DNA from 3 places in the Cytobacillus spongiae genome. Region 1 is predicted to be linked to each of the others. Evidence: riboswitches for the same ligand, from Rfam matches in the RefSeq annotation. Region 1 holds a riboswitch; each other region holds the start of a gene.
The links. A riboswitch is a leader RNA that binds a small molecule or an ion and turns the genes downstream of it on or off. The one in region 1 is predicted to bind FMN.
Positions count from the first base shown of each region.

Region 2: linked by a shared signal. The riboswitch ahead of LS684_RS13520 (ECF transporter S component) and the one ahead of ribD (bifunctional diaminohydroxyphosphoribosylaminopyrimidine deaminase/5-amino-6-(5-phosphoribosylamino)uracil reductase RibD) in region 1 are both predicted to bind FMN.
Region 3: linked by a shared signal. The riboswitch ahead of ribD (bifunctional diaminohydroxyphosphoribosylaminopyrimidine deaminase/5-amino-6-(5-phosphoribosylamino)uracil reductase RibD) and the one ahead of ribD (bifunctional diaminohydroxyphosphoribosylaminopyrimidine deaminase/5-amino-6-(5-phosphoribosylamino)uracil reductase RibD) in region 1 are both predicted to bind FMN.

Region 1 is NZ_CP089997.1:2,398,333-2,404,975, reverse strand. Features, by position in the region: gene LS684_RS12140 (EcsC family protein) at 1-702, opposite strand, end outside; gene LS684_RS12135 (hypothetical protein) at 736-906, opposite strand; gene LS684_RS12130 (hypothetical protein) at 1,216-1,743, opposite strand; gene LS684_RS12125 (DUF3231 family protein) at 1,988-2,560, opposite strand; FMN riboswitch at 2,723-2,872, shown strand; gene ribD (bifunctional diaminohydroxyphosphoribosylaminopyrimidine deaminase/5-amino-6-(5-phosphoribosylamino)uracil reductase RibD) at 3,019-4,116, shown strand; gene ribE (riboflavin synthase) at 4,116-4,769, shown strand; gene LS684_RS12110 (bifunctional 3,4-dihydroxy-2-butanone-4-phosphate synthase/GTP cyclohydrolase II) at 4,785-5,978, shown strand; gene ribH (6,7-dimethyl-8-ribityllumazine synthase) at 6,020-6,487, shown strand; gene LS684_RS12100 (NCS2 family permease) at 6,606-6,643, shown strand, end outside.
Region 2 is NZ_CP089997.1:2,658,954-2,665,596, forward strand. Features, by position in the region: gene LS684_RS13500 (CPBP family intramembrane glutamic endopeptidase) at 1-251, opposite strand, end outside; gene LS684_RS13505 (RecQ family ATP-dependent DNA helicase) at 263-1,759, opposite strand; gene LS684_RS13510 (YpbB family protein) at 1,750-2,808, opposite strand; gene LS684_RS13515 (ferredoxin) at 3,110-3,358, shown strand; gene LS684_RS13520 (ECF transporter S component) at 3,656-4,237, opposite strand; FMN riboswitch at 4,401-4,535, opposite strand; gene serA (phosphoglycerate dehydrogenase) at 4,770-6,344, shown strand.
Region 3 is NZ_CP089998.1:634,729-641,371, reverse strand. Features, by position in the region: gene LS684_RS23805 (patatin-like phospholipase family protein) at 1-777, shown strand, start outside; gene LS684_RS23800 (hypothetical protein) at 888-1,583, shown strand; gene LS684_RS23795 (four-helix bundle copper-binding protein) at 1,601-1,960, shown strand; FMN riboswitch at 2,093-2,236, shown strand; gene ribD (bifunctional diaminohydroxyphosphoribosylaminopyrimidine deaminase/5-amino-6-(5-phosphoribosylamino)uracil reductase RibD) at 2,405-3,496, shown strand; gene ribE (riboflavin synthase) at 3,511-4,167, shown strand; gene LS684_RS23780 (bifunctional 3,4-dihydroxy-2-butanone-4-phosphate synthase/GTP cyclohydrolase II) at 4,185-5,378, shown strand; gene ribH (6,7-dimethyl-8-ribityllumazine synthase) at 5,405-5,875, shown strand; gene LS684_RS23770 (NCS2 family permease) at 6,047-6,643, shown strand, end outside.

The sequences.
Region 1 (6,643 bases):
GGCCCCAAATACAAGTCCGGCGATTGGGATCATTTGGAACAGCTTTTTCCATCCAAAGCCATCACGATAGGAGAATACGACTTCTCTCCAGCCTTGTAGCTCGGAGACTACTTCGCGTTTTTTCGTCTCGTCGGCAGAGTCGAAACTAGATAATTGTTGGAGGATTGCTTTTTTTCCTACAATATCTGATGAAACAAATTGAAGACACTTGACAATGAAAAGACGTTCATTCTCATTGTTTGGATCATATCCATAACAGATCGCGATATCCTGCAATGTTTTTAACTGCATACCTAATAAGAGAGGGATATCGATTGATAAAGTGAAAAGCCCGCCAATTCCCGTTGTTGCCCCTTGAAGTGTCGCTAGGTTCTTCCGGCTATCAGTTAGTTTCAAAGCGGCTTGATCCATTTCGGCGATGGACAGTCGGTTCACTTCTGATAGGCTAGTGATCTTTTGATTAGGATAATAAGTTGTTAAGGAAGAAATCGAGCTTAGATAGCGTCCTCCTGTTTGCAAGTACTGACCGAGCTCATCCAGTATAATGCCAATCTTTTTCTGAATAAAAGAAGGAGTCCATTTATCAATCAGCTTAAATGGGAGTCTCCCAAGCTTCTCCCAAAACCATAAATCATTTTGATCCTTTTCCCAAGCATGACACTTCTGTAATTCTTCTGTTAATACTTCTCTAGATTCGTTCATCATGTGTCTCCTCCGACTCATATAAGCCCATTATCACTTCATTTTTCGTTTGTTATTCACAAATATTGCAATGCTTGAAATAAATAAAATGGTAGAAAGTGCTAGGGCAATTCCATTATATTCTCCATGAAATATAGTAATATTCGTTAACGTTATGAAATGCATCATCATTACAATGATTAGCAAAAAAGTAGAAGTTTTCATGTCGTAACGTCCTTTCTATACACCAAAAACTGCATGATAGATTTGTCTATAATAAAGGATATACGTATTAAACGGGAAGAGGTTTCAAAAAGTAAGCTGAATTTCAAAGTTGTTTTCATAAGGGTAGGAAATTTATAACGAATAAAGGAAAATTTATAAAAGCTGCTAACTATAATTACGATAAAGCAAAAATGACCGTAGGCAAACTCCAAATCTAGCAGAGTCTTTCTACAGTCTGAAACTGATTTGTTTCGGTTTACCAATTATTAAAGGTTCTTTCCGATTCGTTGGAACTATCCAATTCAAAATTTACTTGCCTTCAACTATGACCACACTGGTACCTAATAACTTTTCATTTAAAAAGGGTTTCAGTTTCCATTTGCCGTCTCTCATAGGCTTAATATTTGCCAGAAATTTGACGATATTGTTATCATTAGGAATTTGTAATAACTCTTCCTGTGTTAGTGGCTCTATGATTCCTTCTGCTAAAAACAGTTCATTCCCTTTATCTTTTTCGCTAATTCCATTAATTGTTACTTTTTCTCCAATTAATTCATTTTGTTTATTGATGTCATCAACCCACAAATACCAAGTGAATGTGTGTTCAGTTTCTTTTCGAAAAGTATCTACAACTAGTCCGAAACTTCCCACCTCTCCAGTCAAACTCACTTCACCATTTTCTGTTTCGATAGTAGACAATTGACTATAAGACCAACTTTTAATCTCTTCATTAGTTGCATAACTTTTACTTTCTTTTTCAACTTCAGCTGTTTCTTGGTTGGAACAACCTATCAGCGAGAAGAGGAGTATTACCCCAAAAATCAAGTTTTTATTCATCTTAATCTCCTTTACTATTTGTAATATTATTACAGTTAAATTATAACGGACAATTTAATAATTTGTAAAATGTTTACTTTTTCGGGCGGATCGTTCTACCTATTTTTATAAGGTGAGGTGGCGTATATGTATATTTTTAGAAGGGAGATGATAGAGAGAAGGAAACCAAGGTGTTCTTTACGGGTTACCTATGATTGCTACATAAAAAAGAGCCATTTATGGAATCATGGCTCTGATGATCGGTTTAATGGTTTAACGAATTTGAGTTGTGTTTTGATTCAGCTCCAGGAGGAAGATAATACGGCGGAATGCGCAGCCAGCCTCTGTCCTTCATTAAATTTTTTAAGGGAGCAGCAAATTTTACTAGTTCTACTTGGATCGATATGAACAGCATTCCTACATCCGAACGAATCGTTTTTGACATCGCTTGTGCACAAAATGTAATAGAAGCAGCAATTTTCACTGAAATTAAATTGGCGATCTCATCATCAGTTAATTTCACTCCTTCAGGAACAGCTTCAGGGTTCGAGGAAGGTTTATTAGAATGAACTAATGGCAGAGGAACGCCTTCCTTTAACAAAAATTCTTCGATTTTTTTCGTATCCTCTTTACTTTCTTTAATCGCCTGTTGAATAACGTGTTTTAACTGGGGATCTGTTGTTGTGTTAAGAGCAACGTGGTAGAGAGAATGGGCTTCATGAAAAGCGGTATAAGCAGTCCATAGATCCATGACTTCCCCAACATGTAGTGGGGTTTTCGGCTCTTCGTCCACGAAATTTTTTAATATGGATGCGATGGCTTCGAAGGTATTTGCCATGACTAGCCTCCTTATTTTTTATTGCGTATTATTCCCGGACTCATTCAAAAAAAATCCGATTTCACAAGTATTTTAAATTGCTATTCTACAAAAGTGGTATTACAATAACTATACATTCGAATATAAAGGAGATTGCATTCGGTAGGCTCCTACCAATTGTGATCTCGCCTTCGGGGTCGGGTGAAATTCCCAACCGGCGGTGATGAGAGTGAATGCTCTCTTAGTCCGTGACCCGGTTTCATCTTTGATGGAAGCGGTGGATTTGGTGAAACTCCAAAGCCGACAGTATAGTCTGGATGGGAGAAGGAATGAGAATATACGTGTTTAAAAACTAGTTGTTTAAACGCTTATTTCGTTATGCTTTAACCCCGAACATATCATGCTATGTTCGGGGTTTTGTCGTATTTGAGTTGTAATACTTGGAGAGAATCGATTGAAAGGGGGAAAATAAAACACGGATGCAAGATCAAGCATATATGAACCTGGCTATATCAATGGCACGAGCGACAAGTGGACAGACGAGTCCCAATCCGTGTGTGGGCTCGGTTATCGTGAAAAATGGGCAAATCATTGGGATGGGTGCTCATTTAAAAGCTGGCACTGAACATGCAGAAATACACGCTTTGAAGCAAGCAGGCGACAACGCATGTGGAAGTACTCTTTATGTCACGCTTGAACCATGTAGCCATTATGGAAAAACACCGCCTTGCACAAAGGCGATTATTGAAGCAGGAGTTTCAATGGTGAAAGTTGCTACACTTGATCCGAACCCATTAGTTGCAGGAAAAGGAATTGAACAGCTTAGAGAGGCAGGGATTGAGGTTGAAGTAGGGATTGAGGAAGCAACTGCTGCTGATTTAAATATACCATTTTTTCACTATATCCAAACAAAAAAACCATACGTAACACTTAAAACCGCAACCTCTTTTGACGGGAAGGTTGCCACTCAAACAGGTGATAGTAAATGGATTACCTCTCCAGAATCCAGAAGCGATGTTCACCAATTACGACATAAGCATGATGCCATTTTAGTAGGTGTAAACACGATCATTTCCGATAATCCACAATTAACCACAAGGCTACCTCACGGTGGCAAAAACCCCATTCGAATTGTGCTAGACACAAGCTTAAGAACACCCATATCTTCACATGTAGTGACAGATTTACAAGCAAAGACGATTATATTTACAACTCAACGAGCAAATAAGGAACGAGTCTATCAATTGAGCAAACAAAGTGTGGAAGTGATTCAATTAGATACAGATTGTATTCTTATTGAGGATGTATTAACCTATCTAGGCGAAAAAGGGATTACATCCCTACTTGTTGAAGGTGGCCCAACTGTTCATGCGAGCTTTATTGAAGCAGGTGCTTTTCAACAAATCGTCACTTATATTGCGCCGATGATTATTGGAGGCAAGCATGCATTTCCATCTATCAGCGGACTTGGTGTAGAGTTCGTCAAGAATGCGCCGAAACTAAAGTTCATTTCAATTGAACAAAAGGATCAGGACTTAAAGATTGTAGCAGAGCCTCTAACAGGGAGTGAGACTTGATGTTTACTGGAATTGTCGAAGAAATGGGCTCGATCAAACAAATTGCTCAAAAGGGGAACACCTTGAGCCTTTCCATTTATGCGAAGAAAATCATGTCTGATTTAAAGGTAGGAGATAGTATTTCTGTAAACGGTGTATGCCTGACAGTAACAAATTTTATGGATGATTTCTTTCGAGTGGATGTGATGCCAGAAACGTTCAAAGCAACATCCTTGTCGACAATAAAAGAAGGTACCAAAGTAAATTTAGAAAGAGCCATGTCTGCAAATGGACGATTTGGCGGTCATTTTGTCACGGGACATGTAGATGGAGTAGGGAAAATTTTACGGAAGACTCCAAAGGAAAATGCCATTTATTATGATATTCAAATTTCTGACCAATATCGTCATCTCAGCCTTCATAAAGGCTCTATTGCTATTGATGGAATTTCTTTAACTCTATTTGATGTAAGTTCAAGTCATATAACGGTTTCACTCATCCCGCACTCTGCCAATGAAACGGTGCTTGGCTACAAAAAGGCTGGGGATTTCGTCAATTTAGAGTTTGACATGATTGCCAAATACTTATACCGATTTTACCAAATAGGTGATGACAAAACCTCAGCTATACAAGGGATTGATCAGGACTTCCTTAAGCAAAACGGGTTTATGTAGAAAGGGGATGAGCAAATGTTTCATTCGGTAAAAGAAGCATTAGAGGATTTGAAAGCGGGAAAAGTCATCATTGTATGTGACGATGAAGATCGGGAGAATGAAGGAGATTTTGTTGCTTTAGGTGAAAAGGTTACTCCTGAACTCATAAATTTCATGGCAAAAGAAGGAAGAGGCCTTATTTGCGCTCCGATTGCAGAAGAGTTAGCGACTAAGTTGAACTTAACCCCAATGGTTGAGGTAAACACCGATCAACATGAGACAGCCTTTACAGTTAGTGTTGACCATAAAGATACGACAACGGGAATAAGTGCATTTGAGCGTTCATTGACGATACAGAAATTAATAGAAGACGAAAGTGTGGGAGAAGACTTTAAGAGGCCAGGTCATATCTTCCCTCTAATTGCCAAAAAAGGCGGGGTATTAAGAAGAGCTGGACATACAGAAGCCGCTGTTGATTTAGCTTTATTAGCAGGTGCAAAACCGGCAGGGATCATATGTGAAATTATGAATGAAGACGGGACCATGGCGCGAGTACCAGATCTAAAGAAGATTGCCGAGCGTTTTCAACTCAAAATGATTACAATTAAAGACCTAATTGAATTTCGCCTTGAATTCGATTCAATGATATCGAAAGAAATTGAGATTGAACTACCAACAGAATATGGGCATTTTCGTGCAGTAGCCTATACAAGTAAGGTGGATGGAAAAGAGCATGTGGCACTAGTGAAAGGAGATATCTCTGAAAATGAGCCTGTATTGTTACGAGTTCATTCAGAATGCTTAACAGGAGACGTATTTGGCTCAAACCGTTGTGATTGTGGCCCTCAATTAGAAGCGGCATTAAGACAAATAGAAAAAGAAGGAAAGGGAATTCTTCTTTATATGCGTCAAGAAGGAAGAGGAATCGGTTTAATCAATAAATTAAAAGCATATAAGCTTCAAGAGCAAGGATATGACACAGTTGAAGCAAATCATAAGTTAGGGTTCAAAGATGACCTTCGAGACTATGGGGTAGGTGCGCAAATTTTAAGAAGTTTGGGTGTGCGAAGAATGCGACTTTTGACCAATAATCCACGGAAAATAGCAGGCCTTGCAGGCTATGGATTAGAAGTCACAGAAAGGGTCCCTTTGCAAATGTCAGTCAAGTTGGAAAACGAGCAATACTTAAAAACTAAGCGCGAAAAGCTTGGTCATCTATTAAACTACTAACAAATGATTGAAAAAATAGATAGATATGAGGAGAGAAAAAAATGGGGAATCGAATTGAAGGTCATTTAGTAGGAACAGGTTTAAAAATAGGGATTGTTGTTTCTAGGTTCAATGAATTCATTACAAGTAAACTGCTAGGCGGAGCTGAGGATGCGCTAAAACGACATGGAGTTAGTGAAGAGGATGTAACAATTGTCTGGGTTCCAGGTGCATTTGAAATTCCGCTAACTGCAAAAAAACTGGCTGATGCAGGAAAATACGATGCAGTCATTACATTAGGTACTGTCATTCGTGGAGCAACGCCACATTTTGATTTTGTAAGCAATGAAGTGGCTAAAGGTGTGGCAAGTACAGCTATGCAAAGTGGTGTGCCGGTGATCTTTGGCGTTCTAACGACAGATACGATTGAGCAAGCCATTGAAAGAGCTGGAACGAAAGCAGGGAATAAAGGCTGGGAAGCAGCTGTAGGTGCGATTGAAATGGGTAATTTATTTAGACAGTTAGATTAAAAAGTCGGATACATCTTGTCAATTTGAAGGGTGTCTGCTAAAATACTCTTTTGTGGCTCACTTGTTTTGGCAGGGAGAGCGGGTAGGGAGAGGGCTATAATTAAATAAGGGTTTTACAATGACACAAAAATGGATGAATCAATTTTTTCAATTGGA
Region 2 (6,643 bases), 260 kb from region 1:
TACAAAGCTTTCGGAAGCCATTTCATTAACCATAAATCCAAGAACACAACAGCAAGTCCAGCCAATCCACCAATAGACAATATCCGCCAGTCTTCCCAAAGAAACAAGTCGAAAAATGCGGAATAGCTGTTAAATAATATAATACCTAAAATAAAGGCAATCGTTAATAGTAAAATTTGCGTAGCAAACAAATGGAAGAAGAGCTCCCGATCTGAAATTTCTTTTATGACTTGCTCATATTTATTCTTCATTATTCGACATCTCACTTATTTAATAAAATCTTAGATAAATAATTCTTCCAACTAAATCGATTTTCCGATGGTGCTTTACCCTGCACTTGCTCACGGAAATCACTCATGGCTATTCCACAACAATCACAACAATTTTCTACTTCGACTGTACGTTCCTCACCAAAATACTGTAGAATCCCTTCTCTTCTACACATACTTGTGTGAATCCAATGTGACACGGTCCTAATTTTTTCCTTTTTGAGTTGAATTCGTTTCTCCATAAGAGACTTGAATTCATCTAATGGCATTCTTGTATCAAGTGCTCCAGCGGGAGAATGTAGTACATAATCCTTAATCAATCTAAATTGAACATCTGTAAGTCCACCAATCATTTTAAGCTCTTCTTCATATTTGTCGAGTTTGTTGATTACATGGGAATGGTCAATTAGCCATTGCTCGATCCGTTCAATTTGCACTACACTTGGGAGCTCTCCCTCAGCCAGCTGAATGGGAAGCTGTTCATCCCCAGGTGCCGAAAGCAGAATTGCTATACTTGGTAGACCATCGCGGCCAGCTCTTCCGATTTCTTGAAGGTATGATTCAAGCTGTAATGGCATATGAAAATGAATAACATAGCGGATATTCTCTTTATTGATCCCCATCCCAAATGCACTTGTCGCACATATGAGATCGAGCTGGTTATGGATAAATTGCTGTTGAATAAGAATTCGGTCCTCACTTCCAAGTCCGGCATGATAGGCCATCACTCGTGATATCCCTTTTTCTTGCAGAAAATGGACTGTCTTTTCGGCCATTTTCTTACTAGAAAAATAAATAATCCCTGGACCTTGAAGATAGGACACTAGCTCTGCGAGACGGCTCATTTTCTCTTCATAATAGCTAAGATGCTCGATCCTCAGTGAAATATTTTTTCGATCAACCGAAAAAAGCACCTCTTTCCAGTCGTCCAATTGTAACGACTGAACGATATCTGCAAAAACCTCTTTTGTTGCCGTTGCTGTTAAAGCTAAAGTTAGTGGCTTATTCAATTGACTCCGTACTTCACCGAGCTTCAAATAATCCGGGCGAAAATCATACCCCCACTGGGATATACAATGGGCTTCATCTACGACAAATAGGGTAATGTTGATCCTTTTTAACGCTTCTAAAACATACGAGCTTGTCAACATTTCAGGAGAGATGAAAATAAATTTATAATAGGTTAGATGTTGAAATACCTTTTTCTTCTCTTCGTTTGTTAAGAAGGAATTAATTGCAACGACTCTCTTTTCACCACGCATTTTCATTTGGTCTACCTGATCCTGCATTAAGGAAAGTAAAGGAGAAACAATAAGAACCTGTCCATCTAGCAAATAGCCAGATAATTGATAACATAAGCTCTTCCCTGTTCCCGTTGGAAGCATAGAAATGGTATGCTGACCTCTCATGATGGATGCAATTGATTCTTCCTGTCCAGGGCGAAAATGATCAAATTGAAAATAGGTATTAAGCTGTTCCTTTAATTCCATGGCTTCTCTCCAAACTTAGCTAATACGAGACGTATTTTAAAATAGTTTAGATCATTTGTCAGCTCCCTAATATGACGAAGCTGTTTGGATGGAGCCCTTCTGGCTGCATCTAAGATCGCTACTTGTTCTGCTTTACTTACATAAGAAGAAATATCAAATGTTGCGACGTTCAAGGTAATCTCTACAATATGATCCTCGATGGTGCTTTCCTTTAATCTCCGTATATCAGCAATTGTTTTCGTAGAGTACCCTTTTTCAATCATTTCAAATGTCTTTTTGGTTGATTGGGTTAGTGGTACTTCTAGCACAAGATCAGAAAAAATAGCATATAGTATCGGAAAGTTATTTTTGTTATTCTTTGCGGTCTCAAGGATAAAATGGATTGTCTTTACAAATTCATAATGATAATAGGATGGCTCCATTTGAAGATACTCTGCTGCCTGGTATTCTGTTAACCCAATATGCTGTGATCCAGTTAAGCGAATAATGATTACTTCTGGAATAATATCGTTCGCCAGTTCTAGACAATTCACTAATTCATCATGTAATTGCTCAGCGAGCTCTTTTCGATTGGTAAAGGAAGAAATGTAATACTTTAACCAATTATGAACGTTCTCATTTCGTTGAATTGGCAAATACGTTGCATTTTGCACACTTAAGTTTGAAACAACCTGAATAAGTAGCGATAATCTTTCCCAAAAGTGCTGTGTCAGATGATGGTATTGCCATCCTTTTAAATATACTGACAGCCCCTTGGGCAACAAGGATTCCAAGACTTCTTTTCCCTTTTCGGTTATAGAATAATATAATTCTGCTTCCTCTAATATGAGCTGCCTTTCTTTTAGAACTGTTATGCAATTCTCAAACTGAATTCTTGTTATGTTTGGAAACAGCCCAAATAATGAGGTTAGCCCAAACAAATGTGCATCCTGTATCGTTTGGGATGATTTTTTTCCATTAATTAAATGAAAAATGGAGGCAGAAGTTCGTTCTCCATTAATTCTCGATAGGCAATGTAATATGATTTGGTTAAAAAAAGAAAGATCCATGTTATCACCACAATGAAAAACCCTTATGTTCAACAGGAATATGGTCATAATAAACCAAGTGGGTTTTTGAATTTTTTCCTACTACTAGTTATTTTATCATGAAAGAAAAAACAAATTGTCTTAAAATGCAAAATTTCGTCGATACATCGGCGAAATCCTTGTATGATAAGCATTCTCAATACTTTTTCTATTGAAATGTCCTACAAACAGCTATAAAATAGTCTATGAGGAACGAGTTTCCATTCATTTTGGAAGCAAATTATTAGATAACCATTTCTTTTAATCTTTGGGAGGTTTTTTCATGGCAAAATACACGATTGTAGACAAAGAAACTTGTATTGCTTGTGGTGCATGCGGAGCTGCTGCTCCAGATATTTACGATTACGATGATGAGGGCATTGCATTCGTAACGCTTGATGATAACGAAGGAATCGTTGAAATTCCAGATGTATTAATCGACGATATGATGGACGCTATGGAAGGTTGCCCAACTGATTCTATCAAAGTTGCTGATGAGCCATTTGAAGGGGACGCAACTAAATTCGAATAAGCACATGACTAAGTTAAGTTACTATTAAAGATCCTCTTTCGTTTTGAAAGGGGATTTTTTTATGCCCGAATTTTGAATACCACTTTTATCATTGAAGTATAGTTTGGGATTAACGTTACAAGAGAGCCTCCTGATATGCGTTAGCGATGAGGAAGCTTACTGGCCGCCCCCCGGAAAGCAAGTGCCTGGAGCGGAATCAATCTTCTTCACCCTTAAATCACAAAAGGGACCGAGAATGTGCTCTCAATCCCTTTTTTATCAGTAATCAATGGAACGACCTACGTCGATCAATTAACATCATGCATTTCGATAAACAGTTTGTTTTTGAATCCATGTTTGCATTTTTGTAAACATGAGCATAAACACAAGGGCAATTAACAGTCCCTTTACCACATTAAAAGGTAATATCGCAGATACAACCATTTGGCGAGTCGCTTCACTTGACATCGCAGGATAATTCAAGAAAAACGTATAAGCTGGTAAAATTACAAAATAATTTAGAACACTCATAATAACCGCCATTGAAATGGTACCTACTACTAAAGCAAATGTCATTCCTTTTAATGAATTCAATTTTTTATATAAATAGTAAGTTGGTAAAATAAACAATACGCCTGCAATAAAGTTAGCGATGTGTCCAACTGGTACACCTGTTGCACTTCCAGTCATAAAATAATCTAAAATATTTTTAAATAATTCAACTAATATTCCCGCTACAGGACCGAAGATTAACGCGGCGATCAATGCAGGAATATCGCTAAAGTCAATCATCAAATACGGTGGAAATGGTGGGATTGGAAAGTTCAACACCATTAAAACGTACGAGATACTGCTAAGCATCCCAATTGCAACTAAAGCCTTAACATTAAATTTTTTCATTTTGTTCTCTCCTTTTTAAGGACCATCCCCTAAAGAAGGAAAGGTTCAGCAATTCGCATGCATGACAAATAAAAACCCTCAAGAATACACCTTGAGGGAGAAATATCTGAAAGGCACGCTTAATAAACATTCAAAACCTGCATTTTTTGAATGTTTGCAGAACCTCCATCTTCTCCCATCCAGACTTTACTGTCGGCTTTGGAATCACACCAAATCCTGCCCCAAAAACAGGCTCGCGGGCTTAGAGAATTATCTCATCACCGCCGGTCGGGAATTTCACCCTGCCCCGAAGATAGACCATATTATTTTATACATTTTTTATTATACTGAAAAACAATCCTCTTGTGAAGATATTTGTTTCAAAGCCATTTTCCACCACTCATTTTATTCTTAACGAAAAAAAGGTACTAATTTCGCACTTTTTTATATTAAAGCGTTTACATTTTAAACATGAACAATTTTAGCAATTGACAGCTGAATGTTCGTTTTGTAAAATAGTCAGAAAATTGGTGTAAAAAGGTTGGTGTATGTCATGATCCAAGTCTTAGTTGCAGATTCCATTCAGGAGGACGGTCTTCAACCATTGCTAGATATGGATAATGTAGAAGTTATTCAGCAGAAAGTTGACTCTCCTCACGTACAGTTAGAACGAATAGAAGCGTTGTTAGTTAGAAGTGCCACAAAGGTAAATGAAGAACTTTTAGAAAAAATGCCTCAATTAAAAATCATTGCACGTGCAGGAGTAGGAGTAGATAATATTGATGTAGCAGCCGCTACGAAAAAAGGCATCATCGTTGTTAATGCACCTGATGGAAATACGATTTCAACAGCTGAGCATACTTTTGCCATGATGGCTTCTCTAGTTAGACGGATTCCACAAGCCCATCAGTCAGTAAAGAATTTAGAATGGAAGCGAAACCACTTCATAGGCAGTGAACTGTATGGAAAAAACCTCGGAATTATTGGGTTAGGTCGAATAGGCACTGAGCTCTCGAAGCGAGCCAAAGTATTCGGTATGAATGTCCATGTATTTGACCCTTTTCTTACAAAAGATCGTGCTTTAAAGCTTGGAGTTCATCTACAGGACTTACAAGGCGTTTTAAAGGAAGCAGATATAATTACAGTCCATACACCACTTACACCCCAAACAAAAGGGCTATTAAACAAAGAGACACTTCCCTTAACGAAGAAAGGTGTGTACATCCTCAATTGTGCTCGAGGAGGAATTATTGACGAAGAAGCACTGGCTGAGGCGATTTCTTCTGGTCATGTTGCTGGAGCCGCTCTTGATGTGTTTGTAAACGAGCCACCGGGTGATCATCCTTTAGTAAAGCTTGAAGAGGTCATTGTCACACCACATTTAGGTGCATCAACGAAGGAAGCCCAGTTGAACGTAGCTACTCAAGTAGCAAAGGAAGTTCGCTTATTTCTTGAAGATAAACCCGTCTCAAACTCGATTAACCTCCCTTCTATGTCTAAAGATATTTTCGAAAAGATTCGCCCGTTCCATCCCCTTGCGAAAAAGATGGGGTCGATGATTTCTCAGCTTATGAAGCAACCAGTTCAAGAATTATCAATTAGCTATTCTGGAACCGTTACAGATCTTGAAACAACCTATTTAACAAAAGCCTTACTCTCTGGATTCTTTACCGATCGGATTGATGGATATGTAAATGAAGTAAACGCCTTGCACACAGCAAAAGAACGTGACATTACGGTGGGTGAAAAGATTACCTCTCATTCGTTTGGATATACAAACAGCATTTCCGTTACAGCAAAGGGAGAAAACCAGCAGTTTACAATGATTGGAACGTATATTGAGAACTATGGTCCTCGTATCATCCGGTTAAACGACTTTAGCATTGATTTTCACCCAGAAGGAAATTTAGTATATATTCAACACATGGACCGCCCTGGAGTAATTGGTCGAGTTGGGCAAATTTTGGGTAGCCAGGAAATAAATATCGCCACCATGCAGGTTGGACGAAAAGAACTAGGCGGGGAAGCCATTATGCTCCTCTCATTTGATAAACACCTTGAAGACGAACCTTTTCACTATTTAGAGGCGCTCGATGACATCGTATCGATTAATCGAATTGTTGTGTAAACCGAACGCTACAAATAGTTTCAACAAGTAAATGAATAGATGACAAAAGAGGCTGGGCCATAACTAAATGACTCCTTCTCAAAGACGAACAATGACTTTTTTTAAATAGGTTGGTGGAAAATTAAGTTCGTTCCACCTGTGCTGCAGACACCTTCTTTCCGCGGGGAGGAACCTGACCCTCCTCGCTGCCGCTTTTGGTGTCTCAGCCTTTCCTCTATTTCCCTAGTAGTCGAGTCTCTTCCGCTCCATTCCACCATTTTTTAATAATTTGTTTTCCGAACACACAAAAATACCCGAAC
Region 3 (6,643 bases), on a different replicon from region 1:
GAATTTCCGTATGTAATCGGTGTGTCTGCCGGAGCATGTAATGCAGCATCGTTTTTATCAAAGCAGAATGGCCGCAATAAAAAGGTGAATGTCGATTTCATCCGTGACCCTCATTATCTTTCCTGGAGAAATTACTGGAAAACGGGTGAATTATTTGGAATGGATTATGTGTTCGATGAAATTCCCAATAAGCTTGTCCCCTTCGATTATGAGGCCTTTCACTCAAATTCCACAGAATTTGTTGTAGGGGTAACAGATTGTCATACGGGGGAGGCGAGGTATTACTCACGTAAAGACTATGGTAAAGAGCTTCTCACCATTATCAGGGCGTCAAGTTCCCTACCATTTGTCGCACCAGTCGTTGAATATGAATCCAATCACCTTCTCGATGGTGGGATCAGCGACCCTGTCCCAATTGAACGAGCAGAACGGGATGGATTTAAGAGAAATGTAGTGATCCTGACGAGAAACAGAGGCTATTATAAAAAGCCCTCTCGATTTTCATTTCTTGTAAAAAGAAAGTATTCCCAGTATCCTGAATTACATAAAACGATGATGAACCGGTACTTACGTTACAATCAAACAATCAAGGATTTAGAAGCGAAAGAAATGAAAGGGGAGGTCCTGATCATTCAACCTCAACACCCCCTTAAAGTGAGCCGGATTGAAAAGAATCCAAAAAAGCTGGACGAGTTATACTGGCGAGGCTATCAGGATGCAGAAGCCAAAGTGAAGAAGATGGTGGAATGGAATAACAATTCTCCAGTCCACTCTTAAAATAAAGCCACCGGATAGGAAATATCCGGTGGCTTTATTTCTTTCTCCAGTTCTACTTTAGTAATTTTCACATACATATGATAGAGATTCCTTGAAAGGACGAGCATCCTATGAACCTTTATCAAATCTACAAAAATGAACAATATACGCTGCTTTATCGAAGTACCATGTATTTTCTAATAGGAACTGGAATGCTTGTTGTGACTCAACAATTATATTATTTTCCCTTGTTAATCTTTATACCTGCCTGTTCAAACCTTTACCTTTCTTATTGCCTGAAGAAGGAAATAAAGAAAGCAACACGGTTGTTCTATGAAACGATACCAGTGTCAGAGCATGCATTAGTCGGTGTGCAGACGACAGAAGGATCTTACTACTTAAAAACGAATGGATGGTCGGAATACTTCATTCAGAGAACTTCTTTGATTAACAAACCAAAGCACTACCTTTTCCACCGAAAACATAAACAGCCTCTGGTATTTTATAAATGGAGCAGAACGTTAAAAATCGATCATGGGCAAAAGGGAAAGATTTTTCGATTGAAATATCAAAGTTCTACAGCTATTGAATGGCAGAGTGACGAGGGTGATACGATCATCATGTATAAAGCCAATAAGAGATGGATCTTGAATTATAATAAAAAAAATTTTTTATCACTGCATAAGGGATATCTTCCTCAAACGGTTCAGCAATTGTTCGATTATCACCACAGCTATGTTTCGTTTTATGAGACATATAGTGAGGAAATGGACTGGCTTCTGATCTTTCTTTGGTTTGTGGACAGCGATTATTTTTTGACGGCATAGACATCCTTTTCCCGTTCATGGACAAGCTATTAAAGAATGAATATGGAGGTGAGAAGATGAATGCTGCATACAAACCTTGCATAGCTGCATTACAAAAGTGTGTGGAGGCATGTAACATATGTTATCATGCATCACTTAAGGGAGAAAGGGAAATGATGCCTTGCATAGAGCTTGACCGTGAATGTGCAGATATATGCACATATACCATAAATCTCATGCAGCGGAGCAGTAAATTTGTTCATTCATTTTTGGCCATCTGTGCAGAAATATGTGATGAGTGTGGCACAGAATGCAGGTCCCATGGCCAGGAACATTGTCAGGACTGTGCCAAGGCCTGTTTTGATTGTGCAGAAGAGTGCAGGAAGCTGCTGGCATGAAGAAAAGGGATGCTTCTGTATATGGGGGCATTCTTTTTTATCGTTGTATTAAAATTAGAACAAAATAATTTATTTAGCACTCCTCACATGATTTTATTGTATAAACTATGATAGAATAATGATAATCGAATAGGTTTCCTTCGGGGCAGGGTGAAATTCCCTACCGGCGGTGATGAGCGAATGCTCTCAGTCCGTGACCCGGCTAATGAAAATTAGACGGTGGATTTGGTGAAACTCCAAAGCCGACAGTGATAGTCTGGATGGGAGAAGGAACGGTAGTGTTTACATGATTCAGATAGGGAAAGTCCATTATTTTGCTGTGGATTTTATTTCCAAATCGAGTTCTGTAAATGCTCTATTTAGTCATGCCAAATTGCCCCCGAGTAAAAATACTTGGGGTTTTTTATTTTAGAATAATAGTGTTGTGAGAAGGGAGGTAATATGTTGAACCATTCACCTTATATGAAGCTCGCCCTCTCGCTGGCAAAGGCAACCAATGGCCAAACCTCACCCAACCCTGCTGTTGGAGCGGTTGTGGTGAAGGACGGAGAAGTCGTTGGTATGGGTGCACACCTCAAGGCAGGTGAAGGACACGCAGAAGTTCATGCCATCAGAGCTGCAGGAGAGAAGGCGAAGGAAAGTGACGTATATGTCACCTTGGAACCGTGTTCCCACTACGGGAAAACACCTCCCTGCACGAAGCTTCTGATCTCGAGTGGAGTGAAACGGGTCCATATAGCCTGCACGGATCCTAATCCCTTGGTAGCAGGAAGGGGAATTCAGCAACTGAGAGACGCAGGCATTGAAGTGATGATTGGGGAGCTTGAGCTTGAAGCCCTCGAATTAAACAAGCATTTTTTTCACTTCATACAACACGGCACACCTTTTGTTACCCTCAAGACGGCTGTTACCCTGGACGGGAAAACCGCCTCTGACACAGGGGATAGCAAATGGATCACTTCAGAAACTTCAAGAACGGACGTCCACCATGATCGTCACCGGCATGACGCGATATTGGTTGGAGTCAATACCATCATGAAAGATAACCCACACCTTACCACCCGTCTGCCCCAAGGTGGAAAAAACCCCATTCGAGTTATATTGGATACATTTTTACGTACACCCCTGCACTCTCATGTAGTGGAAGATCAGGAGAGTAAGACAATCATATTTACGGGTAATACCGTCAATGAAGATCAAAGGCGGCCTTTTGTAGAAAAGGGATGTGAAATCATCAGCACTTCAAATGAAAGGGTTGACATTCACACGGTTTTAAAAGAACTCGGTGAAAGAAATATTCTCTCCCTTTATGTAGAAGGCGGGTCAACGATTCATTCCTCTTTCTTAATGGAAGGTGCGTTTCAGGAGTTGATTATGTACATGTCTCCCAAGATTGTCGGAGGAAAGTCCGCTTACACCAGTTTTGGAGGAGAAGGATACCCGACCATTGCAGATGGAATGAAGATGGAGATCAAGAGCATTGATCGTGTAGGGCAGGACATTAAAATCGTTGCATTCCCACAAAAATCAGTTTGAAAGGGGGGAAAAGGATGTTTACTGGAATAATTGAAGAGATAGGCTCTATTGAGCGCATGAAAAAATCTTCCTCTTCTATGGAACTAACGATAGCAGCAAGCAGTATTTTGGAAGATGTTCATATCGGAGACAGCATCAGTGTGAATGGTGTCTGTCTCACGGTCACTTCATTCAATTCAAGGCAATTCCAAGTGGACGTCATGCCCGAAACCTTTGAAGGTACGACGCTTAAAACCCTTTCGTATGGATCCAAAGTAAACCTCGAGAGAGCTATGGCCGCAAACGGTCGTTTCGGAGGTCATTTCGTTAACGGTCATGTAGATGGGATAGGTAAGATCCTGAGGATAGAAAAGGTTGAAAATGCCTGGTACATGGACATTGCCATACCCGAGGAACAGATTCATTTATTTATCATGAAAGGCTCTGTCGCCATAGACGGCACTTCACTGACCGTGTTTGATGTGAAACATCATTCCATTACGATTTCGTTAATTCCCCAGACCCGTGGAGATACGGTTCTTGGCAGTAAGAAAGTGGGGGACTCCGTCAACATTGAATGTGACGTAATGGCGAAATATTTTCACCGGTTCTACGAAGCAAAGGAGCAGTCAAAAAGTAATTCAAACAGCCTCAGTTATGAATTTTTATCACAAAATGGGTTTGCTGACTAATAGGGAGGGATGACCCCATGTTCAATAAGATTGAAGAAGCCCTGGAAGATCTCCAGGCAGGAAAAGTCGTTATCGTGGTTGATGATGAAAACCGTGAGAATGAAGGAGACTTTGTTGCCCTTTCTGATAAAGCCACCCCTGAAGTCATCAATTTCATGGCAAAAGAGGGGAGAGGGTTAATCTGTGCCCCAATAACGGAGGAGCTCGCACAGAAATTAAAGCTTTCACCCATGACCATGTCCAATACAGATCCTCATGGGACGGCCTTTACGATTTCAGTAGATCATAAATCTGCCACTACGGGCATCAGTGCATTCGAACGATCGGCCACGATAAAGGAATTACTCAACCCTTCATCACTACCTGAAGACTTCAAGAGACCCGGTCATGTATTTCCCCTTGTTGCCAAAAAAGGCGGAGTATTGAAACGGGCAGGGCACACAGAAGCAGCCATTGATTTAGCTGTTCTGTCAGGTGCACAGCCATCTGGGGTCATCTGTGAAATCATGAATGAAGACGGTACGATGGCGAGAGTGCCTGAATTAATGCTTTTAGCAGAAAAATGGGACTTGAAGATCATCTCAATCGAGGACCTGATACGATACAGAAGGAAAAAGGAAAAGCTCGTGACAAGGGAAGTTGAAATTGAACTTCCAACCGAATTCGGAAACTTCAAAGCGGTTGCCTATACAGAAACACTCACAGGAAAAGAACATATCGCTCTTGTAAAAGGGGAATGGTCCGAGGATGAAGATGTGCTCGTACGGGTTCATTCAGAATGCCTGACGGGGGATGTATTCGGTTCGAACCGTTGTGATTGCGGACCGCAACTTGCCACGGCACTGACTCAAATTGAAGAAGAAGGAAAAGGAGTCCTCCTCTATATGAGGCAGGAAGGCCGGGGTATCGGATTAATTAATAAGCTTAAAGCATATAAGCTGCAGGAACAGGGCTATGATACGGTGGAAGCAAATCATAAACTGGGATTTGGGGCTGATTTAAGGGAATATGGAATCGGTGCTCAAATATTAAGGAATTTAAGGATCAAAAGGATCCAGTTACTCACCAATAATCCCAGGAAGATTGCCGGAATCAACGGATATGGTTTGGAAATTGCCGATCGTGTGCCGATTCAATTGCCAACCAAATTTGAAAATGAAAAGTATTTAAAAACAAAGCACGTTAAATTGGGTCACTTGCTGAAATTTTAATTCAACATTAGTAGGAGGAATATACAATGAAAACAGTTTATGAAGGTAATTTGGTAGGTTCTGGATTGAAAGTTGCGATTGTCGTTTCACGTTTTAATGAGTTTATTACATCAAAGCTATTGGGTGGAGCAGAGGATGCGTTAAAACGCCATGGGGTTGAAGAAGGGAATGTAACTGTGACTTGGGTTCCGGGTGCATTCGAAATCCCAATGATTGCAAAAAAGCTGGCACGTTCAGGGAAATATGATGCAGTGGTGACATTGGGAACCGTCATACGCGGAGCAACCGCTCATTTTGAATACGTAAGCGGCGAGGTAGCAAAAGGGGTTGCCAATCTCAGCCTGCAGGAAGATGTCCCTGTCATATTCGGTGTGCTGACAACCGACACCATTGAACAGGCGATCGAACGAGCCGGAACAAAAGCAGGAAACAAAGGATGGGAAGCAGCCGTTTCAGCCATCGAAATGGCCAACCTCATCCGTGAAATTGATCAATAGGACCACGGTAGCCAATTCTCCTTATGGGGATGGTTTCTTCGTACAGAGAACATGTTTCCTTCCATCAAATTGATATTGGCAAACATTCGCCTTTTTGCTAGAATAGTATCTTGTGGCTCCCCTTCAATTGGAGGAGCGGGTAGGGAGAGGGCAGTTTTATAGGAAGATTATATGAAAGCACGTGGAGGTATTTTTCAGTTAAAGAATCATGGTACTTCGATGAAGCAGGAGATGGTGGCCGGAGCAATCGGATATTTTACGATTGTCTATATTATCGCTGTAAATGCTTTGATCCTTTCTGAAGCTGGAATTCCATTTGAAGGAGCGGTCATGGCGACCATACTTGCTTCCTTCGTTGGGTGTTTGGTCATGGCCTTTTGGGCGAATGCACCAATTCTTCTGGTTCCAGGTATGGGGATCAATGCGATGTTTACATTCACTCTGGTAAAATCTTCAGGATTGACTTGGCAAGAGGCTCTGGCTGTGGTGGTGATCTCAGGAATACTCTTTATGATCATTGCATTTACAAAGCTATCTAAAGTATTATCCGAAGCCATTCCCAAAACATTAAAGGAAGCCATCACGGTGGGGTTAGGGATGTTTTTAATGTTCATCGGTCTTGAGAAAGGCGGTCTCATCCAGAGAGGAGAGAGTGCCATTATCATGATAGGTGACTTTGGGGAATTAAAGGTGTTGGCAACGGTGCTGACATTTCTGGTGACGATTTTTCTTTTCATCCGTAATGTAAAGGGTCAATTTTTATGGAGC